DNA from 2 places in the Kitasatospora sp. NPDC092286 genome. Region 1 is predicted to be linked to the other one. Evidence: riboswitches for the same ligand, from Rfam matches in the RefSeq annotation. Region 1 holds a riboswitch; the other holds the start of a gene.
What was found. Region 1 has a riboswitch for cobalamin ahead of ACIQIB_RS09105 (ribonucleoside-diphosphate reductase subunit alpha). Riboswitches for the same ligand answer to the same signal wherever they lie in the genome.
Positions count from the first base shown of each region.

Region 2: it holds a riboswitch for cobalamin, as region 1 does, so the genes downstream of both, ACIQIB_RS05930 (hypothetical protein) here and ACIQIB_RS09105 (ribonucleoside-diphosphate reductase subunit alpha) in region 1, are expected to answer to the same signal.

Region 1 covers NZ_JBIVRD010000007.1:52,088-66,120, reverse strand. The annotation lists gene ACIQIB_RS09160 (hypothetical protein) at 8-427, opposite strand; gene ACIQIB_RS09155 (DUF397 domain-containing protein) at 504-746, opposite strand; gene ACIQIB_RS09150 (DUF5753 domain-containing protein) at 1,111-1,719, opposite strand; gene ACIQIB_RS09145 (helix-turn-helix transcriptional regulator) at 2,017-2,850, opposite strand; gene ACIQIB_RS09140 (DUF6879 family protein) at 2,847-3,374, opposite strand; gene ACIQIB_RS09135 (hypothetical protein) at 3,358-3,549, opposite strand; gene ACIQIB_RS09130 (hypothetical protein) at 3,798-4,070, opposite strand; gene ACIQIB_RS09125 (ATP-binding protein) at 4,067-4,498, opposite strand; gene ACIQIB_RS09120 (helix-turn-helix domain-containing protein) at 4,729-5,586, shown strand; gene ACIQIB_RS09115 (DUF397 domain-containing protein) at 5,589-5,813, shown strand; gene ACIQIB_RS09110 (ribonucleotide-diphosphate reductase subunit beta) at 5,876-6,892, opposite strand; gene ACIQIB_RS09105 (ribonucleoside-diphosphate reductase subunit alpha) at 6,892-9,321, opposite strand; cobalamin riboswitch at 9,485-9,616, opposite strand; gene ACIQIB_RS09100 (glycosyltransferase family 39 protein) at 9,689-11,389, opposite strand; gene ACIQIB_RS09095 (glycosyl hydrolase) at 11,386-12,480, opposite strand; gene ACIQIB_RS09090 (glycosyltransferase family 2 protein) at 12,486-13,904, opposite strand.
Region 2 covers NZ_JBIVRD010000004.1:17,943-31,975, forward strand. The annotation lists gene metE (5-methyltetrahydropteroyltriglutamate--homocysteine S-methyltransferase) at 1-738, shown strand, start outside; gene metF (methylenetetrahydrofolate reductase [NAD(P)H]) at 1,201-2,118, opposite strand; gene folP (dihydropteroate synthase) at 2,303-3,196, shown strand; gene ACIQIB_RS05925 (adenosylcobinamide amidohydrolase) at 3,394-4,182, shown strand; gene ACIQIB_RS05930 (hypothetical protein) at 4,183-5,598, opposite strand; cobalamin riboswitch at 5,709-5,833, opposite strand; cobalamin riboswitch at 5,886-6,025, shown strand; gene ACIQIB_RS05935 (prenyltransferase/squalene oxidase repeat-containing protein) at 6,128-9,010, shown strand; gene ACIQIB_RS05940 (hypothetical protein) at 9,007-10,125, shown strand; gene ACIQIB_RS05945 (energy-coupling factor transporter transmembrane component T) at 10,136-11,365, shown strand; gene ACIQIB_RS05950 (ABC transporter ATP-binding protein) at 11,362-13,005, shown strand; gene ACIQIB_RS05955 (ECF transporter S component) at 13,002-13,850, shown strand.

The sequences.
Region 1 (14,033 bases):
CGCTGTGTCAGTCCGAGGCCGGCGGCCGGGCGGCGTGCTTGGTGGGGCAGGGGATATTCGGCCAGGTGCGGTTGGGGCAGGCGATTGCGTAGTGGCCCGTCCAGCGGCTGTCGGAGATCCATCGGGACCACACGACGTCAGCGGCCCTGGCCAGTTGTTCGACCGCGCGGAGCCGCCGTGCCTCGATCGGCAGCCAGGGATCACCGCCCGGTGTGTGCTCCCCGTACCGTTGCGCGAGCCAGTCGGCCGCATCGGTCGGCGTCTCCCAGGTGCCCCGGAGCTGGGAGGTCGGCCGCAGCAGCCACCAGCCCGTCATCATCGGCGGTAGCTCCGAGAGCCGGAACCCGCCGCTCTCGATCGGTCGGCGCTCCGACTCCTTGGCGAGGAGTCGGCCGTCGCCGGCCCATTCGTAGCCGTGGAAGTGCAACTGCGCTTCTCCTCGGTGGCGTTGGTGCCCCGGCCGGCCGCACGGGGCTGCGGGCGGCCGGGGCTGTCAGGGGGCTTCAGACGGACAGACCGAACCGCGCCGGGTCGATCCCGGCCTCGGTCAGCTCCTCGACGGTGAACAGCAGCGGCTGGTGGTCGGGACGCTTGCTGTCGCCCAGGGCGAAGACACCCGGGGCCTGCGGCACGACGCCGAGGGTCACACACGACTCGCCGTCGTCACCCCCGCCCTGGTTGCCGCCGCACGCACGGTTGAACTCGACCTGCGAGAGGTCGAGTTCGTACAGGTTGCGCTCAGTCATCGCCTGCACCTTCCGGTATCACTTCGGGGCATGGAACGGCCCCGTCCCGCCCAGGACTTGGGCGGGAAGACTCAAGGGGAGGAGCCGCGGGAGGCGGTCACGGCGAGGTACCCGGTTCGAACAGCGGTCGGGCCAGGGCCCTGCCGTCCCGCACCCCACCAGCTCGGCCAGATGGCCGATCGCCAGGTCCTTCCGGACCGGGTTGTCGCCGATCCGCTCCATGAGTTCCGCGTGGGTACGGCGACGCTTCGGCGGACAGTTCGTGTCGGCCGGCTGTGCGAGATCGGCGGCGGACATGGAGTGCTCCCGTGACTCTCGGATCGTTTCGGCGAGTCACCAAATTACGAGAGATGCGGGGAGATTCCTACGCGCTTTCCTGTTCCTGAAAGAACTCGTCTCGGATTCCTTCGGTCAGTGCGCGCATGTCATCTTCATATAGTGCCGCAGCATCGAATGCGGCGAATTTTGACAAGTAGATTCCGACGTCCCTCGGATCGTGCGTGGTGATCTCCGAATGGAACGTCTCCACGATGGCCAGGCGATCGTCATACATGCTGAAGCAGGTCATCGGGAAGTCAGGCATGAGCCTGGAGAGAGGAAGAACTCCGATGGTCACATTGGGAAGTCGGGACAGTGACACCAGGCGATCGAGCTGTGTGGCCATGGCGGCGGGAGGGCATATCCGCCACCGCAGTACATGTTCGCAGATGACGAAATGGAACTCTCGATGGCGGTCGTACAGGACGGCCTGGCGCTCCAGTCGAGCCGCGATGGTCTTTGTCTTGGCCTCTGACGACAACTCTGGGTGCAGGGCGAAAACGGCCGAGACGTATTCGGCGCTCTGGAGCAACCCGGGAATCAACTCGGACCGGCCGACTTCCTGCGCCGCGAAGGCCTGCTGGGGTCGGTTCCTGTCGGGTGACTCGGCTATCGGCAGAGATCCTGCGGCGTCTCCCGATGACGGGAAGCCCACTCGTGCACTCTGTACCCGCGATCCGTGTTGAATCCGACCTGTTGTCCATCGCTACTCCCTCGGCTTCTTGGTCACGATGCCAGGGATCTGCATGAAGCCCTGTCCCGGTGGGAGGGAGGCGTTTCCCGTTCTGGACTGAAGATCTCGCCCAGGAATCCTGCCGGCCAACGAGGAAGCGCCACAAAGGCGTTGTGGATTTTCAGGGGGACCATACGGCTGACTTCCTGCGGCCCCCTTGCGAGGAGCAAGGGGGCCGTCGGAACCATTTGCCAAGCGTTGGCGGTGAGATGGGAGGTGCTACGGGGCGCCTTCCTGGTCCCCCAGGAACTCGTCCCGGATGTCTTCGAGCATGTGCCGCATCACGTCGCCGGACACGGCGGCGTCGGAGAACCCGTTGAACTTCCGCACGTACACCTCAATGTCGCGCGGGTCGGTGACCGTTACCTCAGCGTGCACGGTCTCGACCGTGACCATGCGGTCATCGCGGATGACAAAGGAGTGCGCCGGCACGTCGGACTGAGGTGCAGCCAGCGGAACGACCCGAATGTCGACATGGCCGAGGCGGGAAGCGGAGATGATGCGGTCCAGCTGTCCGGCCATCATCGCGGCGGGAACGAGGCGCCAGCGAAGAACGGGCTCGGTGATGACGAACTGCAGCGTCTTGGTGGCGTCGTAGAGGGACTGTTGTCTTACAAGCCGCGCTGAAACCGCCCGAGACAGCTGCTCCTCACTGAGGTCTTTCCTCCCGAATACGGCTCGCACGTATTCGGGGGTCTGAAGCAGCCCAGGAACAAGAGACGGCTGGAACACGCGAAGAAGCTCGGTCGAGTCGTCCAGCGCTTTGATCTGCTGCTGCTTGCGGTGGTGCCCCAGACGTCGGATCAGGCGCCAGGCCGTCGTCTCCGTGGCCTCGGCTCTCGCAGCGGCCATGTACTCGGCCTTGACCTCGTCGGACACGCCTATGGCCGTAAGGATGCGTTCCACGTCTGCGACGGTGGGTGGTACCTTGCCAGTTTCAATCTTGCTCAACTTGCTCGGGGACATGACAGCGCCACGGGCCACGGCCTTGGCTTCCTTGCCAGAAGCCTGCCGAAGTTCCCGCAGTGCTGCCCCGAGCCGTGTTCTGTTCACTCGCCGTGTTCGGCCCACCATTCCGTGAACGGGACGGATTTCGCCATCGCAATGTCACGGTATGCCTTGAACTGGGCGATCCGGCTGCCGGTGAGGAATCCAGTTCCGCGATACTTTCCGTTGCCGTCATAGTTCATCTCGGCAACGGTCTCGTCATCAAAGAGCCAGAAGTCCGGCGCCTCGGGAACAGGGTTCTCCTGGCCTGTGGTGTCGAGGATGAAGAACTCTTCACCAGCCGCCATGTTGCGGTGGTATCCCCACGCGAGCTCGAACCGGAGGTAATCCGTGAGCGGGCGAGAGAGGACGTGCACCCGATACATGCGCTTACCGGCCTGGGTGGCATCGGCTACGGTCGTGACCCAGCCAGCGGACTTGTAGCCCTCCGGTTGCTCCTCGCCTGCGAGGAAGGCGTGATAGGCGTCCACTCCGCCGGACTGGCTGTAGTCGTCCAGCGTTTCCAGCCGGAACGCCTCTCGATTGAAATTCGAGAACCAGTCTCCGAGGGTCCTAGATGAGGTTGTCACGGATGGCCTTTCGAACGAGTTCAATGGGAATTTCGACCAGCGTCTCGTGCGCCGGAATCTTAAGATCGTGCTCGGTCAGATGCTCGCCCTGGACGGCGAGGGTGCCTCGGTCCGTCAGGTAGAGCGTCGGGCACTCGCCCTCGTCGCAGGAACCCACAAGCCGTGTCAGCTCCACGTTGTCTCCTCGCTCGGTCTCCCGACGATGCTCCCGAGTTGAGCCGGGCGCAGGCAAGAGGTTCGCGTTTCCGATACTGGAAACCAGCTCAACTTCGAACAGGCACTCAAAAGTTCAGCTACGACGGTGCCGCTTCTGTGGCGGACCCTTGCGGGGGGCAAGGGTCCGCCGGAACGGATGGCTGTGGCTCGGCCGTGGTGGTGCGGCGTCGAAGCAAGGTGCAGGCCCCGCGGGCGGGGCGGGGGAGTTCAGGGCTGGTGGGTGGTGATGGTGATCGGGTGGGCGGTCCAGTCGGTGAGCTCGCCGATGCAGAGGGTCATGCTCCAGAGGCCGCCGCGGGTGAGGCAGCGGGCGACACCGTCGCCGCCGCCGGGGCCGATGCAGAGGCGGATGAAGTCGCGGTGGGCCGCGCGGATCGGGCGCGTTCGGACGTGCTCCCAGAGGACGGGGAGCGCGTGGTCGAGGCTCGGGAAGACGGTCGGGAGCATGATGCCGGTGATCTCGGCCCGCACGGCGTTCACGCGGCGGCCTCGGCGGGGGCGGAGATGTGGCACCAGATGAACTTGCCGATGCCGCCCGCACGCGGGCAGCAGCCCCACTGGGCGGCCAACTCCTTGACGAGGAACAGCCCTCGGCCGGATTCGTCGGAGGTGGAGGTGGTTCGGAGCGCGGGCTTCTCGCTGTCGGCGTCGTGGACTTCGATGCGCAGGAGGTTTTCGGAGAGTCCGAAACGGATCTGGATCAGGCGGCCCTGGGGCGTACGGGCGTGCTGCACGGCGTTGGCGACCAGCTCGGAAAGCAGCAACTCGCCGGTGTAGAGCAGGTATTCGACGCCCTGGTGGTGGGCGAGGAAGTGGTGCAGCTCCTGGCGGGCCGCGCCGGCGGACTTTCGGTGCCGGGGGAGCCAGCAGGCGTGTTCGGTGGGGGCGGGGGAGACGGTTTCAGGCATGGCGGCGCCACCTCTGAGGGGTGAGGGGTGAAGACGACTGAAGAAGGCATGGGGATGCCCGGGTGATGAGCCCACAATCATCACGCTGTGTCGAATGGTGAGCTACGTTGAGTAGCATGCTCCTGGGGGCTTCCAAAGTGCAAGTCCCCACTTTGGAACCGGTCAAAGATTGTTGTCGGGTGGCAGGGGAGGGCAGACTGGCAGATCACAGAAGTGGGGAGGTCGCGACGGTGCCCGTGAACCGGAATCCGACAGTTCGGCAGCGACGGCTGGCTCGAACGCTCAAGGAGCTGCGGGCGGAAGCGGATCTGACGATTGCCCAGTCGGCTCGGCAGCTTGCCTGCGCCGAGAGCAAGATCAGTCGAATCGAGGCCGCGCAGTCAGGGATTCGGTTGGTGGATCTTCGGCTGCTGCTCGACCTGTACGGGGTGGTGGAGTCGGCGACCCGCAGCAGGCTGGAGGCACTGTCGCGCGAAGGTCGTCTGCGTGGATGGTGGGACCGCTACTCGGACACGCTGTCGCCGCTCTATGCCGACTACATCGCGCTGGAATCCGACGCGTCGGACATGTACAGCATCCAGACGTTCCTGGTGCCGGGACTGCTGCAGACGGAGGACTACACGCGTGCGGTGGTCCGTGCCCAGATAGAGGATGCGACCGCGGAGCAGGTCGAGCGGCTCACGAAGGTTCGTCAGGAACGGCGGGCAGTGCTGACGCGGGAGGCGCCACTTCGCATGTGGGTCGTTCTCTCGGAATCCGTGCTGAAGCATCGGATTGGTGGCCGGTCGGTCATGCGGGAGCAACTCGACTTCCTGATGGCGAGTGCCGAACAGCCGAACATCAACGTCCAGGTCCTGCCGGAGGAATCTGACGTTCACGCTGCACTCTTCGGCCCTGTTGCCATCCTGAGCTTCCCCGAGGCGACAGAGACGGATGTGGTGTACGTCGACAGCCTCCTCAGCACGCTCTACATCGAGGAGCCGGAGGAAGTGTTCAAGTACACCAACCTGTTTCGCCGTGCTCTGGCGGAGTCGCTGCCGCGCACCGAATCGGCCGCACTCATCGAGCGTGCAAAGGACAAGGTCTAGAAATGGTGAGTATGTTCCTGCCGTCTGTTTCCGCTGCCGGACTTGAGTGGTGCAAGTCCTCCTACTCCGGCGCACAGAGCGATTGCATCGAGGTGGCCAGTGGTCTGATCGGCGCTGTGCCCGTACGTGACTCCAAGGACCCGGACGGGCCCGCGCTGCTGTTCGCGGCCGAGGCGTGGTCGTCGTTCCTCGCCGGGGTCAAGGGCGGGGAGTTTCCGTCCCTCTGAACCAACAGCGCTGCCCCGCACGGCCACAGGCCGTGCGGGGCAGCGTCGTCTCGTCTTCTTCTTTAGAAGTCGTCGTCGAAGGCGACCGAGCCCTCGACCGCCACCTGGTACGCCGACACCCGGCGCTCGAAGAAGTTGGTCAGCTCCTGCACGTTCTGGAGCTCCATGAAGCCGAACGGGTTGGTCGACCCGTACCGGATCGGCAGACCGAGCCGCGCGAGGCGCTGGTCCGCCACGGCCTCCAGGTACTGCCGCATCGACTCGGTGTTCATGCCGGCCAGGCCGTCGCCGCACAGGTCCTGGGCGAACTGGAGCTCGGCCTCGACGGCCTCCTCCAGCATCTCCGTCACCTGCTTGGCCATCTCGTCGTCGAAGAGGTCGGGCTCCTCCTCGCGAACGGTGTCCACGACCGACATCGCGAAGTCCATGTGCATGGACTCGTCGCGGAACACCCAGTTCGTACCGGTGGCCAGGCCGTGCAGCAGACCACGCGACCGGAACCAGTACACGTACGCGAACGCGCCGTAGAAGAACAGCCCCTCCACACACGCCGCGAAGCAGATCAGGTTGAGCAGGAACGCCCGCCTGTCCTCCTTCGTCTGCAGCGAGTCGATGTGGTCGACCGCGTTCATGTACTTGAAGCAGAACTGCGCCTTCTGGCGGATGGAGGGGATGTTCTCCACCGCGTCGAAGGCCGCCGCGCGGTCCTCGGGGTCGGGCAGGTAGGTGTCGAGCAGCGTCAGATAGAACTGGACGTGCACGGCCTCCTCGAACAGCTGCCGGGACAGGTAGAGCCGGGCCTCGGGCGAGTTGATGTGCTTGTAGAGGCTCAGCACCACGTTGTTGGAGACGATCGAGTCACCGGTGGCGAAGAACGCCACCAGCCGGCCGATCAGGTGGCGCTCGCCCTCGCTCAGCTTGGCCAGGTCGGCGACGTCGGAGTGCAGGTCCACCTCCTCGACGGTCCAGGTGTTCTTGATCGCGTCGCGGTACCGGTCGTAGAACGACGGGTAGCGCATCGGGCGCAGGGTCAGCTCGAAGCCGGGGTCGAGCAGCATCTTCTGGCGATCGTCGGACATTACTGGCAGGCCTCGCAGGACTCGGGGTTCTCCAGGGAGCAGGCCAGGGCGGCCTCCTCCTCCGGCGTGAGGGTCGGGGACGCCACCGGGACGGGGGCGGCGGCGCGGGCGGCGCCCGAGGCGGCCTGGGCGATCCGGGTCGCCGGGCGCGAGCGCAGGTAGTAGGTGGTCTTCAGACCGACCTTCCAGGCGTACGCGTACATCGAGCTGAGCTTGCCGATGGTGGGCGCGGCCATGAAGAGGTTCAGCGACTGGCTCTGGTCGATGTACGGCATCCGGGCGGCGGCCAGGTCGATCAGCGCGCGCTGGGGCAGCTCCCAGGCCGTGCGGTAGAGCGAGCGGACCTCGGCGGGCAGCCAGTTGAGGTCCTGGACGGAGCCGTTGGCGTCGCGCAGCGCGTCCCGGGTCTGCTGGTCCCAGACGCCGAGCTCCTTCAGCTCGCGCACCAGGTACGGGTTGACCTGGAGGAACTCGCCGGAGAGGGTCTCGCGCTTGAACAGGTTGGAGACCTGCGGCTCGATGCACTCGTAGACGCCGGCGATCGAGGCGATGGTCGCGGTCGGCGCGATGGCCAGCAGCAGCGAGTTGCGCAGGCCGGTCTCGGCGAGCCTGGTCCGCAGGGCGGCCCAGCGGTCGGCCCACTCCGGAGCGGCGCTCGGGAAGTGGTCGATGTGCAGCTCGCCGCGGGCGGCCCGGGTCTCGCCGTACGCCTCGTGGCGGCCCAGCTGCTCGGCCAGCTCGCTGGAGCGCTCGTACGCGGTGAGCATGATGCGCTCGGCGATGAGGGTGGAGAGCCGCTTCGCCTCGGCGGAGTCGAAGTCGATCCGCAGCTGGAAGAAGACGTCCTGCAGGCCCATCACGCCGAGGCCCACCGGGCGCCAGCGGGAGTTGGAGGCACCGGCCTCGGGGGTCGGGTAGAAGTTGATGTCCACCACGCGGTCGAGGAAGGTGACGGCGGTGCGGACGGTGGCGTCCAGGCGGTCCCAGTCCAGCGCGTTCAGCAGGTCGTCGGCGGTGGCGCCGGCGGCGACGTGGGCGCCGAGGTTGACCGAGCCGAGGTTGCAGACGGCGGTCTCGGAGTCGTCCGTGACCTCCAGGATCTCGGTGCAGAGGTTGGAGCTGTGCACCGTGCGGCCGGGCAGCGCGGTCTGGTTGGCGGCGCGGTTGGAGGCGTCCTTGAAGGTCATCCAGCCGTTGCCGGTCTGCGCCAGGGTGCGCATCATCCGGGCGTACAGGGTCTGCGCGGGGATGGTGCGGACGGCCTTGCCGGACTGCTCGGCCTTCAGGTACGCCTCGTCGAACTCGGCACCCCAGAGGTCGACCAGCTCGGGCACGTCGGCGGGGGAGAACAGCGACCAGTCGGCGTTGGCGTTGACCCGGCGCATGAACTCGTCCGGGATCCAGTGCGCCAGGTTGAGGTTGTGCGTGCGGCGCGCCTCCTCACCGGTGTTGTCGCGCAGCTCCAGGAACTCCTCGATGTCCGCGTGCCAGGTCTCCAGGTAGACGCAGGCCGCGCCCTTGCGGCGGCCGCCCTGGTTGACGGCGGCGACCGAGGAGTCGAGGGTGCGCAGGAACGGGACGATGCCGTTGGACTTGCCGTTGGTGCCCCGGATCAGGCTGCCGCGCGAGCGGATCCGCGAGTAGGACAGGCCGATGCCGCCGGCGTGCTTGGAGAGACGGGCGATCTGGGCGTACCGGGAGTAGATCGAGTCCAGGTTGTCCAGCGGGGAGTCGAGCAGGTAGCAGCTCGACATCTGCGGGTGCCGGGTGCCGGAGTTGAACAGGGTCGGGGAGGAGGTCAGGTACTCCAGCCGGCTCATCAGGCCGTACAGCTCGGCCACCTCGCGCACCGACTGCTCGTTGTCGCCGACCGCCAGGCCGCTGGCGACGCGGAGCAGGAAGTGCTGCGGGGTCTCGACCACCTTGCGGGTGATCGGGTGGCGCAGCAGGTAGCGGGACTGCACGGTGCGCAGGCCGAAGTACTCGAAGCGGTCGTCGCCCCGCGGGTCGACGAGCGCGTCCAGGGTCGCGGCGTGCTTGGCGACGAAGGCGGCGGTGGTGTCGCCGATCAGGCCCTCGGCGTGGCCGACCGCGACCGAGGCGGAGAAGGAGACCGAGCCCTGGCTGACCGCCTCGTCGACGATCTCCAGCGCGAGCAGGCGCGCGGCCAGCTTCGAGTACTGCGGGTCCTCGGCGATCATCGACGCGGCGGCGTCCACGGCCAGCCCGCGCAGCTCGGCGAAGTCCGAGCCGGCGTGGCGGCCGCGCAGCGCGGCGGCGGCGACATGGCCGGGGTCCACCTGGGGGAGATCGGCGCTGCGGTCGGTCAGCAGCCGGAGCAGCGCACCGCCGGGGTCGGAGACCGTCGGGTCGACGGGGGCGAAGCTGGAACCCTGGGCGGGCAGGGTGGCTGAGGCAGCGGTGGTCAAGGCGCTCTCTCCTGGCGGCGATCGGCGTCGGTGCATCGGGGTGCCGGACCGTTCGGGGCAGGGGAGCACGGCGCGAACGCCCGGTGGCGTCGCGCGACAGTGTCATCCCCGGCCCGCCCGCGAGGCCCGGACGTGGTGCAGTGCTTCGGGGCCTCTGCGGGGAGGCCGGTGGCACGCCGCCGGCAGGTACTCGGACTCGCGGGCCCTGCTTCCAGAGGCCCGCACACCGCTGCGGGGCAGTCCCGGACTCGCACCGGGTTCCCCTGCGTCGACAGCAGGAGTGAGCATACATCTAGTGGCGGTCGACTGTGGCGGCACCATATGTTGTGGCCGTCGTGTCGCGAGCCCGGACAGGCTCGGCGGGGCGTCAGTGCTTCAGGTAGACCTTGTAGGTGCTGGAGTCGCCCGTCGGCGAGGTGAACTGGGCGATCAGCCGGTACTGTCCGCCGGCGGCCAGAGCGGCCGCCAGGGCGCGGTCCGTGGCAGCCGGCGCGGTGCTGTCGAGGACGACCATGGTGAACCAGCCGTCCCGGATGGCGGCCGCGCTGCCGTCGTCGCCGTGGTGCTGCACCCCGGCGGCGTCCCGGTAGTCGGTCCCGTTGCGCGCCGAGACCCACTGCTCAGGTGTACTGACGGTGCCCAGGTAGTACTCGGCGAGTCCGTCGACCTCGGTGAGGTAGCGGCCCTGCGGTTCGGCGTGCACCCGCAGGACGGCGAGCAGCCGCCCGGAGTCGGGCCCGTTCTGGTAGCGCAGCGCGGACTGTTCGAGGCCCAGCGCGAGCAGGGCGACCCACACCAGGATGCCCAGCTGCGGGTGGCGGAAGTGCGCGCCGACCAGCCGGGTGAGGCCGACCCCGGCCAGCGGGGCGGCGAGCAGCATCCCGAAGCCGAGGTGGCGGAACATCGCCCCGGAGGAGCCCAGCGCCAGGTGGATCGCCGGGACCAGCAGCGCGGTGGCGGTCAGCGCGGTGCCCAGCAGCGCGCGCTGGGCCCGGGTGGTGGTGACGCCGCCGTTCTCCGGGGACTCGTGCATCTGCTCGCGGCGGACGTAGGCGATCGTGCCGGCCACCGCGAGGACGGTGAACAGGCCGCCCCACTGGACGGTGTCCAGGAGGATCCCGCCGACCGTGCGGCCGGCCTGGCCGCGGGCCGGGGACCATCCCGCGATCGTGCCGAGTACGCCGAAGGGGAGCAGCGCGCCGGCCGTGCCGGCGGCGAGCAGCAGCGCGCGCAGGGCGGCCGGGCCGAGCCGCCGGTGCGGCCAGGCGGTGGCCAGCGCGAGGGCGGCCAGGGCGGGCATGGCGAGCGTCGAGGCGTACGCGACCGCGCAGGCGAGGGCGGCGGCCGGTGCGGCGAGCAGGACCAGGGCCACCGGGCGGCGGGCGGTGAACACCGTGATCCAGGCCGCGAGGGCGACCAGAAGAACGGCCGGCGCCTCGGGGGCGGCGTAGAAGCCGACGACGACGGTCGACTGCACCACCGCGTAGGCGGCGATGGAGCAGATGGCCACCCGCTCGTTGAAGAGCCGGCGGGTCAGCGAGTACAGCAGCACGGTGGTCAGCAGGGCGAAGCAGAGACTGAGTACCCGGGCGCCGAAGATGCCGTTGGCGTTGGCGGCGGCGCCGGCCAGCGGCGGGTACAGCCAGGGCGAGCCGGGTGTCCGGCCGACCAGGTCGGAGGTGACGGCGGTGCCGTGCAGCAGGTGGGCGAGCTGCTGGCGGCCGGCCACCATGGTCGCGGCCTCGTCGGGGTGCGCGGCGGCCAGCAGGCGCAGCGAGAGCGCGGCCTGGACGATCAGCACGGCGAGCAGCAGACCGCGGGCTATCCAGCGGCGCCGGGGGCTGGGGGCCGGGTCCCAGCCGATCGCGGGGACCTGCGGGATGGTGTACGGCGCCAGCTCGACGGCCTGGTTGTCGTCCTCGGGGGCGGCGGTGCCCCGCTCGGCGGCGGGCCGGGGCAGGGTGTCCGCGTCCGGCCGGGGGCGGCTGCTCCCGGCGCGCGTCGCGGTGCCGCCGGGGGCAGGGACGGGGCTGTCCGGGGTCAGGGGTGGCTCGGAGGCCGCGCTCATCGTGGGTTCCTGATGTCGAAGCCGTAGCGGGGGTCGGCCACGCGTTGCCTGAAGGCGGCGAGGGTGTCCGGGACGGCCTCGACGCGCCAGTCCGCCCGCTTGACGATGTTGAACCAGACGAAGCCGATGACGTCGTCGTGCGCTTCGAGGCCGGAGAAGAGCTGGTCTATGTCCGCGCGCTGGCGTTTGCCCTGCTCCGAGGCGGTCTCGCTGATGAAGAAGGGCTTCTTGCTGAAGGTGCGGATCTCGGCCATGGTGGGCCCGTACAGGGTGTCGAAGGTCTTCGGGCCGGTGCGGGTGAAGTAGCCGGTCATGCCGGCCCAGTCGACGTAGGTGTCGCCGGGGTAGTACGGCGCCAGCCGGGTGTTGGGCGCGGGGTCGGTGATGTTCGGGCTCCAGACCCAGATGACATTGGTCGCGCCGGCCCGGTCGAAGATGTCGTGGACGTGGCGCCAGGCCGCGACGAAGTCCTCAGGGCTGGCGGCCTGCCGCCCCCACGGGTACCAGTCGCCGTTCATCTCGTGCGCGATGCTGACGGCGATGGGCAGGTCGAGCCTGGCCACGGCCTTGGCCACGCCCCGGACGTAGTCGTCGGTCTCGCCGGCCGCGATCCCCGCCAGCGAGTGGTCGAGCGGCTCCCACGCCATGTAGGGCAGGGCCCCGGCCTCGTAGATCCGGCGGACTCCCGCGGTGTCGAAGCCGCCCCGCCAGTGGGCGTAGTACTCCAGGACGTTCGGCTGTTTGCCGATCGCGGCGGTGTAGGGGGCCAGCGCGTCCATCGAGCCGGGCACGTCGGGCAGCGCGGCGCCCAGGTACTTGCCGGCCGGCTTGAGCAGCGGGGTGACGTCGTACGGGACGCCGACCGGGACGGCCTTCGGCTTCGCCGGCGCGCTCGGGGCGCCCGACGCGTTCGGGGTGGCGGCGCCGGGGGTGGCGGCGGCGGCCGGCGCGGGCTGGGCGAGGTCCTCGGTGTCCTGCATCGCGAAGCCCGGGTCCTCGGGGCCGCAGGCGGTGACGAGCAGCAGTGCGGCCGTCAGCAGTGGGAGCGTCAGCCGACGGTACCGGCCGGCCCGTCGGGGGTGGGCGGACATGGCGATCACACAGCTTCCGTGGGGCGCGGTTGGACGAGGACCCGGCCCACGATGGTCGCGTAGAAGAGGCCGGACGCGAGGACGAGGGTGAAGTTGAGCGGGCCCATCGTGAGCATCCGCCATATGCCGATGCCGACCCAGAGCACGGCCGTCCCGCCGCTCCAGACGGTCATGCCGATCCAGAACCGCCGGGTCTTGTTCTTCTTGGCCCCGCTGGAGCCGGTCGGCTGCCAGGCCATCCGGTTGCGGCGCACGATGTCCCAGATGGCGAAGACGTGCGCCCAGCCGTACATCATGCGGGCGGCCCAGGCCTCCAGCCGGTAGGGGTTGCGGTGCCAGAGCGGGAAGACGACGGTCGCGTAGAGCAGGCCGGGCAGCACCAGCATGGTGTTCTGCCAGCGGATCAGGTCGGGTCTGGCCAGCAGCAGCACGATCGGGATGAGCGGGGAGACGAGGGTGAACAGCGCGGTGTGGATGTAGTAGAAGAACCCGGACAGGTAGCAGGCCCGGGTGACCGGCCGCAGCTTGGTCTCCCAGAACTTGCGGCTGCCCAGCAGGCTCATCGACCCGGTGCACCAGCGGTACTGCTGGTTGAAGAAGCCGCCGACGTTGTCCGGGCAGACCCCGGCCGCCAGGGCGATCGGAATGTACTGCAGGTCCCAGCCGAGCCGGCGCAGGTCGAAGCCGGTGTGCACGTCCTCGGAGTGCCCGATCAGCGTGGTGCCGCCGTTCTCCTCCAGGGCGGCCCGCCGGTAGACGGCGCAACTGCCGACGCAGATCGCGCCGTTGTTGCGCTGCCGGGAGACCTGGACGGTCCGGTAGAACAGCTCCTGGACGGCGCCCGCGCCGCGCTCGATCCAGTTCTGGGTGTCCAGGATGCGGAAGAACTGAGGCGACTGGATGATGCCGAGGCGGGGGTTGGCCGCCATGTAGGGGAGCATCTCGGTCAGCAGGTCCGGCCGGGGGGCGAAGTCGGCGTCCAGGATGAGGACGTACTCGCTGTCGGAGTTGCGGAAGCCGAACTGGAGGTTCCCGGCCTTCTTGAACCAGCCCAGCTTGTTTCGGGTGCCGTAGACGAACTCGAAATCGACCGCCATCTGAGCGAGTTGCGGGCTGTTGCTGTCGTCGAGGACGTAGGGCGTGACCTCGCCCGGGTACTGGTCCCGCAGCCGGGCGACGTGGGTCCAGGTGTTGTGCAGGACCTCGATCGGCTCACCGGCGACGGGCAGGAAGATGTCGACGGTCGGGTAGTGCTCCGGGCGCCAGTCCTTCACCAGCGCGCGGTGCGCCGCGAGGTCGAAGGTCTCGTTGAAGCCGTGCACCCAGCGGGAGATGAGGTAGTAGACGATGGTGAAGGCCAGCGGCGGGACGAAGAGGAGGAACCACGGCGTCGCGCTGAGCAGGCCGATCTCGCTGGCCACCATGCAGGCGAAGCTGATGAGGGAGAAGCAGGTGAGGATCCACAGCCGGCTGCGGGCGTAGGTGTACTTCTCGGTGTTGTCCGGCGGCTGCGGCAACAGGCCCCACTGACTGCGGGCGGCCGGGTCCCGGCG
Region 2 (14,033 bases), on a different contig from region 1:
TACGGCACCCGCTACGTCCGCCCGCCGGTGCTGGCCGGCGACATCTCGCGGCCCCACGCGATGACCGTCGACTGGTTCCGCTACGCCCAGGACCTGACGGACCGCCCGGTCAAGGGCATGCTCACCGGCCCGGTCACCATGCTCGCCTGGTCCTTCGTCCGCGACGACCAGCCGCTCGCCGACACCGCCCGCCAGGTCGCCCTCGCCCTGCGCGACGAGGTCACCGACCTGGAGGCGGCCGGCGCCGCCGTCGTCCAGGTCGACGAACCCGCCCTGCGCGAGACGCTGCCGCTGCGCGCGGCGGGCCGCCCCGGCTACCTGGCGTGGGCCACCGAGTCCTTCCGGCTCTCCACCTCCGGGGTGCGCGCGGACACCCAGATCCACACCCACATGTGCTACGCGGAGTTCGGCGCGATCATGACCGCGATCGACGACCTCGACGCCGACGTGATCTCCCTGGAGGCGGCCCGTTCGCACATGCAGGTCGCGCACGAGCTGGCCGAGGCCGGCTACCCGCGTGAGGTCGGCCCGGGCGTCTACGACATCCACTCGCCCCGGGTGCCGAGCACCGAGGAGGCCGCGGCCCTGCTCAGGGCCGGACTGGCGGCCATCCCCGCCGAGCGGCTCTGGGTCAACCCCGACTGCGGCCTGAAGACCCGTGGCTGGCCCGAGACCCGCGCCTCGCTCGACCACCTCGTCGAGGCCGCACGCCTGGTCCGTGCCGAGCTGAAGGGCTGACCCGAGCCGAAGCCGACCCCGGTGCCGGGGTGGGGCGGGGGCGACCGTCCCCGCACCCACCCCGTACCGGCTGTCGGCCGGTTCCCCGGATGCGACAGGAGGGGAGCGGTGGGAAGGAAGTTCGAGGCTCGTCGCATCCGTGTGGACGGGCAGGTGATGATCGCCATTCCCGAGAAGGAGTACGCGATCCTGCTGGCCGGCCGTCGGCAGGTCGGAGCACAGGGAGCCCGGATCCGGGTGCTGCAGCACGCCCTCGGCCAGGCTGGCGGCGGCCCAGCCCCACACCTCGCCTGTTGCGGGACCGCCGCTTCCGGGCGGGTCGTCGGCGTCGGACGGCGCGAGCCCTCCGGCGACAGGGGAGACGTGATCGCCTCGCCGCCCGGACCGGTGACGTGGTGGCCGGTGACGTGGCGGCCGGTGGCCCTCCGCCGGGGATCGGGCGGGGGCCACCGGCCACCGGTGTCAGTTCCGGTTGTGCAGGCCGAGATTCTGGTAGATCTCCGTCGTGACCGTGGAGAAGTTCATCGTCATGAAATGGAGCCCGGGAGTGCCCTCGGAAATCAGCCGGCGGCACATCTCGGTGGCGAAGTCGATACCGATGGAGCGGACCTGCTCGGCGTCGTCCTGCGCGTTGGTCATTCTTTCGACGAATGACGGAGGAATGATCGCGGTGCTGAGCTCGGGAATGCGCCGGAGTGACCGGATCGTGGTAATCGGCATGATTTCCGGGATGATCGGGACGGTGCACCCGGCCTTCTCCGCCCGGTCGCGGAACCGGAGATAGCCGTCCACGTCGAAGAACATCTGGGTGATCGCGTAGTCGGCCCCGGCCCGGCACTTCTCCACGAAATGCCGGATATCGCTGTCGCGGTCGTGCGAGCGGGGGTGCGTCTCGGGGAACGCCGCGACGCCGACACAGAACTCGCCGGACTCCTTGATCAGCTCGACCAGCTCCGTCGCGTACGTCACGCCCTCGGGGTGGCGCACCCAGTCGCCCAGCGGGTCGCCGGGCGGATCGCCCCGGAGGGCGAGGATGTTGCGAACGCCCTGGTCAGCGTAGTGGCCGAGGATGTTGCGCAGCTCGGCGACGCTGTGGTTCACCGCGGTCAAATGGGCGACCGGGGTCAGCGTGGTCTCCTGGGCGATCCGCCCGGTGATGCCGACGGTGCGTCCGCGCGTCGATCCACCCGCGCCGTAGGTCACGGAGACGAAGGTGGGTGACAGTGCCTCCAGCCTGCGGATCGCATTCCACAGACCGGCCTCCGCCCGCGCACTGCGGGGAGGCATGAACTCGAACGAGTAGGAGCATTCCCCGGCCGCCAGGAGCTCGCGGATCGGGACTGCCCGGTCGGTCCTCGTACTGGGGGTTCCGAGAGTCATGCGGGATATTGTCGACCGGTGCCGGGAATTCCCATGCGGGTGTCCACCTAGTGATACGCGGGCCCGCCGGGACGCCCGTTCCGGAGGGAGCTCCCGGGCTTCGGGCCGGCTGTTCGGGAGTGCGGTGCGGAATTTGTGCGAGGGTGCTGCGGACAGTGGGTTCCGGGCACGGCACAATGACCTCATGAACGCGTACGAGTACTCGCTCACCGGTGTGGAGAACTGGGGTCGCTGCGGGGTGATGGGCATCGTCAATGTCACCCCGGATTCCTTTTCCGACGGTGGTCTGTGGCTGGATCCCGGCAAGGCGGTCGCCCACGGCCTGGAACTGGCCGCCGGGGGAGCCGACGTGGTGGACGTCGGTGGTGAGTCGACCCGTCCCGGGGCGGCCAGGGTGCCCCTGGAGGAGGAACTGCGCCGCGTGCTGCCCGTCGTCCGGGAGCTGGCGGCGCGGGGAGTGACCGTCAGCGTGGACACGATGCGGGCCGCTGTGGCCGAGGCGGCGGTGGAGGCCGGCGCGCGGATCATCAACGATGTCAGCGGGGGTCGCGCGGACGCCCTGATGGTGTCCGTCGCGGCGAGGACGGGCGTTCCCTTCGTGGTGATGCACTGGCGCGGGCACTCCGCCGCGATGGACGGCCTGGCCGACTACGAGGACGTGGTCGACGAGGTGGTCGGTGAGGTGGCGCGGCAACTGGACGCCATGGTGTCGGCCGGAGTGGACCCCGCCCAGCTGATCGTCGATCCCGGGCTCGGCTTTGCGAAGGGACGGGAGGACGACTGGGCGCTGCTCGCCCGCCTGGACGCCTGGGCCCGGCTCGGCCGTCCCGTCCTGGTGGCGGCCTCGCGCAAGCGCTTCCTCGGGACGCTGCTCGCCGACCCGTCGACCGGCGAGCCCCGGCCCGCCCGGGAGCGCGATGCCGCTACGGCAGCCGTCTCGGCCCTCGCCGCCGCGAAGGGTGTCTGGGCGGTTCGGGTCCATGACGTGTCGGCGAGTGCGGACGCGGTCCGCGTCGAGGCGGCGTTGCGCCGGGCGCTCGCCGGCATGCCCGTCCGGGCCGGTGCGCCGACCCGGTGACGAGCCGCCCGGGCCCGGTGCACGCGGGCCCGGCGCCGCCGCGCACCCGGGCGGTCGGTACTCTTGTCGCCCGGTTTCCGGTCGGCCGGACGGCTCGCGCTGCCCGCCCGCGTGACGCCGCCGGCGGCTCCGGCCCAGCCAGGCCCGGCTCACTCTCACCCGAACTCACCCGAACTCACCCGAAGGCGGCCCGTTCCATGGCGTTCCCGCAGCAGAAGGCGGCCTTCACCGAACCGGTCGGCCGGACCGGCGGGGCGGTGGAGGTCGAGCGGTCCTGCCGGTTCGAGGACGGTGAGTGCCGCCACCTTCTGCTGTGGCGGGCCGGCCCAGGCTGGCGGATGCTCAGCAGCGCGGTGCTCGGGGGCGGCCTCGGCGAGCGGGAGTGGGTGGTCAACGCACAGGTCAGGCCCGGGTACGGCCGGATGGACCCGGACCGCCACCTCGCCGGGCTGGCCACCGGGCTGGGGCTGAGCGGCCCCGGCGCCGGGCTGATGACCGCCGCGCGGGTGGACGACTTCACCTGGGCCTGCGACGGCGGGGTCACCGCGGTGGTGACGACGGGGATCGGGGTGCCGGCCTGGGCGGCCGCCCCCGACCCGGCCGCGGAGGCCGGGGCCGGATTCCCGGGCACGATCAACATCCTGCTGGTGGTGCCCGCCGCGGTGTCGGACGCCGGTCTGGTCAACCTGCTGGCGACGGCGACCGAGGCGAAGGTCCAGGCGCTGGTGGAGGCCGGGTACGACTGTTCCGGGACGCCGTCCGACGCGGTGTGCGTGGCGGTCCGCCGAGCCGGTCCGGGCCAGGTGCCCGAGCCGTTCGGCGGCCCGCGCTCCCGGTGGGGCGCCCGGGCCGCCCGCGCCGTCCACGAGGCCGTCACGCTGGGCGCCGAGCGGGACCGCACAGGCCGGGCACGGGGGGCCGTGCCCGGCCATGCGCGGTTGACTCCGGAGTGCGCCAGGACCTTTGTGCTGTCCGGCGCGCGGTGATCAGCTGCCGAAGCGCAGCGAGACGGTGTCGCCGACGCTGATCACGGTGCTGCGGGCGGCGCCGGTGGCGGCGGCGCCGTCGATGCTCACCTTCCAGCTGGAAGTCCCGCTGTTGGCGGTGCCGTTGACGGCGGTGACGGTGCCGCTGCCGGAGGACGGCGTGACGGCGGTGACGCAGCCGCTCGGGGTCGCCGCCCCGGCGGCGTCGAGGACGGCGCCGAGCGTCGTGGTGGTGCCGGTCGGGGTGACGGTGACCGCGCAGACCCTGGGCGAGCCGGTGCCGTCGTCGACGACCAGGGCGAGCCGGGCGGCGGTGCCGGCGGTGAAGGAACCGGTGGTGGCCCAGGTCGGCTCCCCGGCGGTGGTCGGGGTGGGCGGGGTGGCGGTGAAGCCCGCCCCGGCGACCGCACGCAGCCCGTCGACGGAGGCGTAGGGGGAGGGGGCGGTGTCGGTGGGCAGGTACTTGAAGCCGCCACCGGGCTTGAACTGCTGGGAGATCAGGAAGTCGACCGGGGTCTTGCCGGTGCCGCTGGTGAAGTCGGCGCCCTGGGGGTTGATGCCGCAGGCGTTGAGACCGGAGACGGCCCAGCCGTTGGAGTCGGTGTTGGCGCCGAACATCGAGTTGAAGGCGCCGGAGGCGACGAGCTTGCCCTTGAGGAAGTTCTTGGCGGCGACGATCGCGGGGTCGGTGCCGGGCACGCCGCTGCTGCACAGCGAGGCCATGGCGGCGCCGGTCATGTCGATGTCACCGGCCTGGGCGAGTGCGGCCGGATCGCCGGCGGCCTTGCCGAAGTTCCAGCCCCCGTCGTTGTGCTGGTTGGCGCGGACCGCCGTGACCGAGGCGTCGAGCAGGGCCTGCGGCACCCGCTGGGCACCGCTCTGCGTCCTGGCGCCGCCGAGGGCGAGCAGGCCGAACACGGTGCCGTTGAAGTTGGCGGACGGGCCGTAGTAACCGGGCTCGGCGGTCTGCCAGTAGGCGGCGACGTCCGCGATGAGGTTGCGGCCGGGGCCGACGCGCGCGGGGTCGATCCCGGCGGCGTAGGCGTTGAGGACGCCCCGCTCGTAGTCGGTGACGACGGGCGCGGCGCTCGGCCAGGTGGTGGCGGCGAGCTGGTTGCGGTACACCAGGCGGGCGTTCCTGGTGGCGTCGCCGCCCGGGGCCACGTCCGCCGCGGCGGTGCCGGCGGCCGCCAGCGCGCTGAACGCCCACTCGTTGGAGAGGCCCCCGCCGGTGACGTAGCTGCCGTCGGCGGCCTGGAGGGACTTCAGATAGGTGACGCCGGTGCTCTTCGAGGTGGCTGTCTGGGCCGGGGTGGCGGTCGCGTGGGCGGGGACGGCGGAGAGCAGCAGGGCGCCGGCCGTTATCGGGACGGCCACCGCGGAGGAGACGCGCGAGGAGGAGAGGAGGGACGACACGGGGCGGGCTCCTTGGAGTGATGGGCGCCGACCCGGCTCCGGGCCCCGGGGCTCCCTCGGGAGTTCGGCGGCCGGAGCGGCCGCCGCCCGGATCGCGTGGGCAGGCTTTCGCCGGTGGTACGTGGCCGGGCGGGCATTCGGGCTCGGGACGGCGGAACCGCCCCATACCGTTGCGCGTCAGCCCTGGAATCGCACCAGGTTCCCCCGCTCGGCCACCGGGGACGCTACCGCACGGTGCCGCCACCGGCGAGGTGTCCAAGGCGACATGACGACTCATTGACGGCCGACGCGGGAGCGTGGTCTGATGAACCGTTTTTCATCCTCGGCAGTAGGGGAAGCCGGTCCAACTCCGGCGCTGACCCGCAACCGTAGATCCGCCCCTCCGGGCGGATGAGCCGGACTGCCTGCGCCGAGGGCCTGTTCAGAAGCACTTGCGTCGTCGAGGACTACGACGCGGTCGGGACGGTCCCCATGCCGGGGAGCCGTCGGCTGCGCCGTGACACCCCGTCGACCGATCAGGGAGTCGCCGGTGAGGGTCAACAGCACGCGCACACGTCACAGAGCCCGGGGTCTGACGTCCCTGCTGGCCACCGGCGCCGTCGCTGCCGCCGCGGGCGGTACGGTCCTGCTCGGCCACCCCGGTACCGCGGCCGCCGACCCGATCGAGGAGTGCACCGCCACCACCGGCGCGATCGTCGCCGTGGACTTCGGCCACTGGGGCGGCGGGGTCGTCCGCGGCTGCGACGCCCACCCCACCACCGGGATGAACCTGCTGCACAACGCCGGCTTCACCACCACCGGCACCGAGCACGACGGCCCGGCGTTCATCTGCCGGCTCGGCAACGGCACCTTCAACAGCGGCACCCAGTACCCGACAGCCGCCGAGGAGCCCTGCGTCAACACCCCACAGGCCACCGCGTACTGGTCGTACTGGATCGCCGAACCCGGTCGGCAGACCTGGTCCTACAGCCAGTTCGGCGCCGCCACCCAGAAGCCGAAGCCCGGCGAGGTCGAGGCCTGGGTGTACGGCGGCACCGACATCGGCGGCACCAGCGGGGCACCCTCCTTCACCCCGGACTCCGTCCGCGCCGAGAACGGCGCCGGTCCGTCCCCCTCGGCCTCCGCCTCCCCCTCGGCGTCCATCTCCCCCTCGACGTCCCCGAGCCCGACCGGCCCGTCGCCCGCCGCGGGCGACCCCGTCGCGGCGGCCGCCTGGCTGGCCGGCCGGCTCGTCGACGGCGACCACATGGAGAACTGGGCCTTCGAGGGCCCCGACCTCCCCCGGACGTCCCTCACCGCGATCGCCCTCGCCGCCGCCGGGACGGAGGACCCGGCCCTGCGCAAGGTCCTCGCCTACCTCGCCGCCCACACCGACGCGTTCCTCCTCCCGGACGGGCCGTCCGCCAAGCCCGACGCCAGGGCCGCCGCGCTGCTGGCCCTGGTCGCCGAGAGCACCGGCGGCAACCCCCGTGCCTTCGGCGGCCGCGACCTGATCGCCGCGCTCACCGACCACGTCTGTGCCTCGGCCGGCGAGAACGGCAAGTGCACCGCCGCCGGGGACTTCCACGGTGCGGCCTCGCCCTGGGTCCAGGCCCTGGGCGTCATCGCCCTGCAGCGGGCCGAGGTCGCTCCGCCCGCCTCGGCGCTCACCCGGTTCACGGCGCTCCAGTGCGCCGACGGCGGCATCGCCGGAGCGATGATCGTGGCGGGCGACTACTGCGAGTCCGATCCGTCCGGCACCGCTCTCGCCGTTCTCGCCCTGCGCAAGGCCGGCGGCTTCGAGCAGACGGCGAAGAAGGCCGCCGACCAACTGGCCGCGAGCCAGCAGGCCGACGGCTCCTACCTCCCCTACACCGGCGCCGCGGGCGGCGACACCGGCAGCACCGCCCGCGTGGCCCAGGCTCTCAAGGCCACCGGCCGGAGCGCCGGACAGACCGCCGCCAGGACCTGGCTCGCCGCCCGGCAGGGCCAGGACGGCGGCTTCGGCACCGACGAGTCGACCACCGAGTCCGACCCGGACGCCACCGAACAGGCCATCCTCGCGCTGACCGGCACCGACCCGACCGGCGTCCGGCACGACCCGAACGCGGCCACGACCGCGCCGCCCGGCCCGCACCCCGGGAAGACCCCCGATCTCGGCAAGGGCAGCGCCTACCTGACCGACCCGGCACGCCTGATCGACGGTCACTACTACGAGGCCTTCCCGGCCTTCGCCGACTTCGGCCTCACCATCGACGGCGCCTACGCCCTCGCCGCCACCGGCGCGGACGACGCGGCCCTGCGCAGGATCGTCGACTTCCTGGACCAGCAGGGCAAGGACGCCGGCGACCGAACCGTCAACGACTGGACGGGCATCGGCACCGAGTACGCCGGCGGCGGCTCGATCGGCAAGGAGGCGCTGCTCGCCGAGATCACCGGCCGCGACCCGCGCGCCTTCGGCGGCCACGACCTGATCGCCGCCCTCGCCACGGCGGTCTGCGCCCAGACGAACCCGGACACCGGCTGCGCGGCGCCCGGCAACTACACCTACGCCACCTCGGTCTTCTCCCAGGCGCTCGGCATCATGGCCCAGCTGCGCGCCGGGGAGACCAGGCCGGCCGCCGCGCCGGTCGCCTACCTGAAGAGCCTCCAGCACGCCGACGGCTCCTGGCCGAGCCTGATCCCCGCCACCGGGGACTCCGACGTGGACAGCACCGCCATGGCGGCCATGGCCCTCGCCCTCGCTCCCGGGGATGACGGCGCCCAGGCCGTGGACAAGGCCCTCGGCTGGCTGGCCGGCAAGCAGGAGGCCGACGGCGGCTTCCCCGGCGCGGCCGGTGACTCCACCAACTCGGCCGCCCTCGCGATCCAGGGGATGACGCTGCGTCAGAGCGCCTACGCCGGCCCGATCGCCAAGGCGCTGGACTTCCTCGCCGGCCAGCAGAACAGCGACGGCGGCTTCAACGTCGCCACGAGCGGACAGCGCGGCTCGGACGTCCGGGCCTCCACCCAGGCGGTGGGCGGCGCCACCGGGATCTCCTTCGGCACCCTCCGGCGGGACCTCGGCAGCACGCCCACTCCGACCGGTTCGCCGACGGCGACGCCGAGTTCGACGCCGACGGGCTCCCCGACGGAGACCGGATCCCCGGCCCCGACCGGCTCACCCACGACCGCCCCGACCGCCCCGGCCACCGCGGACACCGGGACGCCCGGTGTGTCCGGCGGGCCCGTCCCGGGCGACCCCGGATACCCGGCCCAGCCCGGCGTACCCGGAAACCGCGTGCCCGGCACGGCCGACGGCGGCAGCCTCGCCCGCACCGGGACGGACACACCGGCCCTGATGGCAGCCGCCGGGCTGCTGGTCGGCGCCGGAGCCGCAGCCGTCCTCGCCGCCCGCCGCCGCGCGGCCTCCGCACCCGGGCGCCACCGGTGATCCGGCGGACCGGCCGGCTGCTCGGGGCCGTTGCCACGACGCTCGCCCTCGCCTTCGGCGGGCTCGGGGTGGCGGCTGCCCCGGCGGTGGCGGCCCCGCTGCCGATCGAACAGTGCACCACCACCTCCGGCGTGGTGCTCGCCGTCGACTTCGGCAAGTGGGGCGGCCCGCTGCTGCGCTCCTGCGGCACCACCCCCACCACCGGCTACACCCTGCTCAACCAGGGGGGCTGGAAGACCACCGGGACGGGGCACGACGGCCCGGCGTTCATCTGCCGGATCGGTTACAGCGGCTACCAGGGCGGCAAGCAGTTCCCCACCCCGGATCAGGAGAAGTGCGTCCTCACACCGCCCGCCACGGCCTACTGGTCGTACTGGCACGCGGACCCGGGTGAGAACACCTGGTCGTACAGCCAGCTCGGCGCGATGAGCTATCGGCCGAAGCCCGGCAGCGTCGACCTGTGGATCTTCGGCGGGACCAACATCGAGGGCACCGAAGGACGTCCCGCCTTCTCGCCCGACACCGTCCGCGCGCACAACACCGCACCGGGCGGCGGAGCGGACGCCACCCCGGAGCCGCCCAGGCCGCCGGCCGGCGCCGGTTCGGCCGGCGGCAGTGGCTCCGGTAGTGGCTCCGGCGGTGGAGGCACCGCCGGCGGCAGCGGCGGCGGCACCGGGGGGACGTCCGGCGGTTCGGCCTCCGGCGGTTCGGTCACCGGCGGCACCGGTGGCGGCGGCACGAAACGTCCGCCCGCCGCCGGGACTCCGGGAGGCACGGGCCGTACCGAACCGGCGATCCCGCCGGCCGGGCTGCCCGAGCAGACCACCCCCGCACCCGATCCGGCCGCGTCCGTGCCCGCGCCCGACGAGACCCCTGCCCAGGTTCCGTCCGACACCCCGTCGGCCACCGACACCGCACCACCGCCGTCCACGGACCCGGCGACCCCGGCCCCGTCCGCCGACGCCGGCGGTCCGGCCGTGGTGAACGCCGCCCCGGTCGCCGACGCCCCGCACGACGCGGGCCCGATCGCGCCCGTGGTCGCCGGAGTCGTGCTCGTGGCCGCCCTCGGCACCGCCACCGTCATCGCCGCGCGCCGCCGCCGACGGGCCGAGTGATTCCGTGACCGTGCTCGACCGACCCGGCACCGGGTCCCCGCAGTCCGCCCCCGGGCGGGCCGCGGGGGCCGGGCGACTCCCGCGCAACCTGCACCCGCTGGCCTGGTGGGCCTGGGCCCTGGCCCTGGCCACCGCGGCCAGCCGCACCACCAATCCGCTGCTCCTGTTCCTGGTGCTCGCCGTCCTCGGCTACGTGGTCACCGCCCGCCGTACCGAGGCCCCGTGGGCCCGCGGCTTCAAGTACTACCTGTGGCTCGCCCTGACCGTGGTGGCGATCCGGGTGGTCTTCCGGTGCGTCTTCGCCACCGGCATCACCCCCCACGACCACCTGCTCTTCTCGCTCCCGCACATCCCCACCCCCGACTGGTACGCGGGCATCCGGATCGGCGGCCCGGTCTCCCTGGAGGCCACCCTCTCGGCCGCCACCGACGGCCTGCGGCTCGCCTGCCTGCTCTGCTGCATCGGCGCGGCGAACACCCTGGCCAATCCCAAACGGGCCCTGCGCGTGCTCCCCGGCGCCCTCTACGAGCTGGGCGTGGCCGTGACGGTCTCGATCAGCGTCGCCCCGCAGCTGGTGCAGAGCGTCCAACGGGTGGTTCGCGCGAGGCGGTTGCGCGCCGGGCGGAGCAAGGGCATCCGGGCTCTGCGCAGCATCGTCGTCCCGGTGCTGGAGGACGCGCTGGAACGCTCGCTGCACCTGGCCGCAGCGATGGACTCCCGGGGCTACGGCCGCTCCGGCACCGCCACCCGCGCGTCCCGCCGGGCCACCGGCGCGCTGATGCTGCTCGGCATGATCGGTCTCTGCGCGGGCGTGTACGGGCTGCTGGACGGAACCGCCCCCGCCGCGCTGGGGCTGCCGGCCCTGCTCGCGGGCTCGCTGCTGTGCGCGGCCGGCCTGGCGCTCGGCGGCCGACGGGTACGCCGCACCACCTACCGGCCGGACCCGTGGCGGTCCGCCGAGTGGGGCGTCGCCGGCTGCGGAGTGGCGGCCGCGACCCTGCTGTTCGTCACCGTGGGGTACGACGCCACCGACCTCAACCCGTCGCTCTACCCGCTGAGCTGGCCGAGCCTGCCGGTCGTCCCCGTGCTGGCCCTGCTGCTGGCCGGTGCCGCCGGGGTCATCGCCCCGCCCCCGGGCCGCACACCCGAACCCCCGGCCGTGCCCCGGCAGCGGGCCGCCGACCGTACCACCGGGGACCGCCGTACCGGCGGCCGCACGCACACCGAGGTGACCAAGTGATCCGTTTCGACCAGGTCGGCGTGGTGTACGAGGGCGCGGCCGCACCGACACTGCGCGACGTCGACCTGCACATCCCGGAGGGCGAACTCTGCCTGGTGGTCGGGCGCACCGGCGCCGGCAAGTCCACCCTGCTCGGCGCGGTCAACGGCCTCGTCCCGCACTTCACCGGCGGCACCCTGTCGGGCCGGGTCACCGTCGACGGCCGGGACACCGCCCACCACCCGCCGCGCGAACTCGCCGACGTGGTCGGCGTGGTCGGACAGGACCCGCTGGCCGGCTTCGTCACCGACACCGTCGAGGAGGAACTCGCCTACGCCATGGAGCAGTTGGCGATCCCCCCGGAGACGATGCGCAAACGCGTCGAGGAGACCCTCGACCTGCTCGGCCTCGCCGACCTGCGGTACCGCGCGCTGCACGAGCTCTCCGGCGGACAGCAGCAGCGCGTCGCCATCGGTTCCGTGCTCACCGCCCACCCCCGGGTCCTGGTCCTGGACGAGCCCACCTCCGCACTCGACCCGACCGCAGCCGAAGAGGTCCTGGCGGCCGTCACCCGGCTGGTGCACGACCTCGGCGTCACCGTCCTGCTCGCCGAACACCGCCTGGAACGGGTCGTCCAGTACGCCGACCGCGTCGCCTACCTCCCCGGTGACGGCACCGTCGCCCACGGACCGCCCGCCGAGATCTTCACCGGCACGGCGATCGCGCCACCGGTCGTCGACCTCGGCCGGCTGGCCGGCTGGCACCCGCTGCCGCTGTCCGTCCGCGACGCCCGCCGGGCCGCCGCACCGCTCAGGGAACGCCTCTCCGGCCACCCCGCCCCGCCGCCGCGCCGCGAACCCGCCGGAGGACGGACGGTGCTGACCGCCGAGCGGATCGTCGTGCGCTACGGCCAGGTGGCCGCCGTCCGGGAGGTGGACCTGGAGCTGCGGGCCGGCCAGGTCACCGCGCTGATGGGCCGCAACGGCTCCGGCAAGTCCTCCCTGCTCTGGGCCCTGCAGGGCTCCGGCCCGCGGCAGGGCGGCACCGTCAAGGTCGCCCGGGCCGAAGGCGGACCGGCCAGGGACCCGAAACGGCTCCCGGCCGTCGAGGCCCGCCAACTCGTCGGGCTGGTCCCGCAGACCCCGACGGACCTGCTCTACCTGGAGTCGGTGGCCCAGGAACTGGCCCAGGCGGACCAGGACGCCGCGGGCCGGCCGGCGCCGGCCGCCCGGCGGATCCTGGACCGGCTGGCCCCCGGCATCCCCGACGGCACCCACCCCCGCGACCTCTCCGAGGGGCAGAAGCTGGCCCTGGTCCTGGCGGTCCAGCTGGCCGCCGCGCCGGAGGTGGTCCTGCTGGACGAACCCACCCGAGGACTGGACTACCACGCGAAGGAGGCGCTGATCGGCATCGTCGACGGGATCGCCGCCGACGGGCACACCGTCGTCGTCTCCACCCACGACGTCGAGTTCGTCGCCGCGGCCGCGGACCGGGTGGTGGTGATGGCCGAGGGCGAGACCGTCGCCGACGGCCCGACCGCCGAAGTGATCGTCGCCTCACCCACCTTCGCCCCCCAGACCGCCAAGATCCTCGCCCCGCTGCCCTATCTGACCAGCCGTCAGGTCGCCCGGGCCCTGGGCGGGCTGGAGGCCGGCCGGTGACCGCCCCCACCCGGGCGGCCGTCCGGATCCCCGGCCGGGCCCGCATCGTCGTGGCCCTCGCCGCGTTCATCGGCCTGACCGCCTTCACCTGGCCGTTCGTCGTCGCCCCGGGAACGTTCGGCTCCTCCTACGCGCCGCCGCTCATCTTCGGCGCCCTGCTGATCCTGGTCCTCGCCGTCGTCATCGCCGAGATCTCCGCCGGCGGCATCGACGCCAAGGCGCTCGCCATGCTCGGCGTCCTGTCCGCCGTCAACGCGGGCCTGCGGCCGCTAGGCGCGGGCACGGCCGGCGTCGAGACGGTCTTCTTCATCCTCGTCCTCGCCGGCCGCGTCTTCGGCCCCGGCTTCGGCTTCACCCTCGGCTGCACCTCGCTCTTCGCCTCCGCCCTCATCACCGGCGGAGTCGGCCCCTGGATGCCCTACCAGATGTTCGGCTGCGCCTTCGTCGGCATGCTCGCCGGGCTGCTGCCGAAGCTCCGGCGGAGGTGGGAGGTGCTGATGCTGGCCGGCTACGGCGCCGTCTCCGGTTATCTCTTCGGCTTTCTGCTCAACCTCTCCTTCTGGCCGTTCTCCACCGACCCGAACAGCTCGATCGCCTACCTGCCCGGGCTTCCCTTCACCGAACAGTGGCACCGCTACCTGCTCTTCGACCTCGCCACCTCGCTCGGCTGGGACACCGGCCGCGCCGTCACCACCGGCCTGTGCGTCCTCATCGTCGGCCCGGCCGTCCTCACCGTCTTCCGCCGCGCGGCCCGTCGCGCCAACTTCGAGCCGACCGTGCGCTTCGCGGGCCTGCCCGACTCCCGCGACCGACCCGGACCCACCGGTACTCCGGCCGGTGTCTGACCTCCTTGTGCCCGGGCCGTCCGCAGGGTGCGCGGAGGGCCTTGAGGCGGAGCCCGAGCGGAGGGCGAGCAGCAGGTTGCGGGGGCGGGCGAGGGTGGCTGGGCCGGTGAGCATGTTGGCGACCCTGATGTAGTCGGTGTACATCGCGGGGTGGTCGGGGATGAGGTCCTGCCAGGCGCGTAG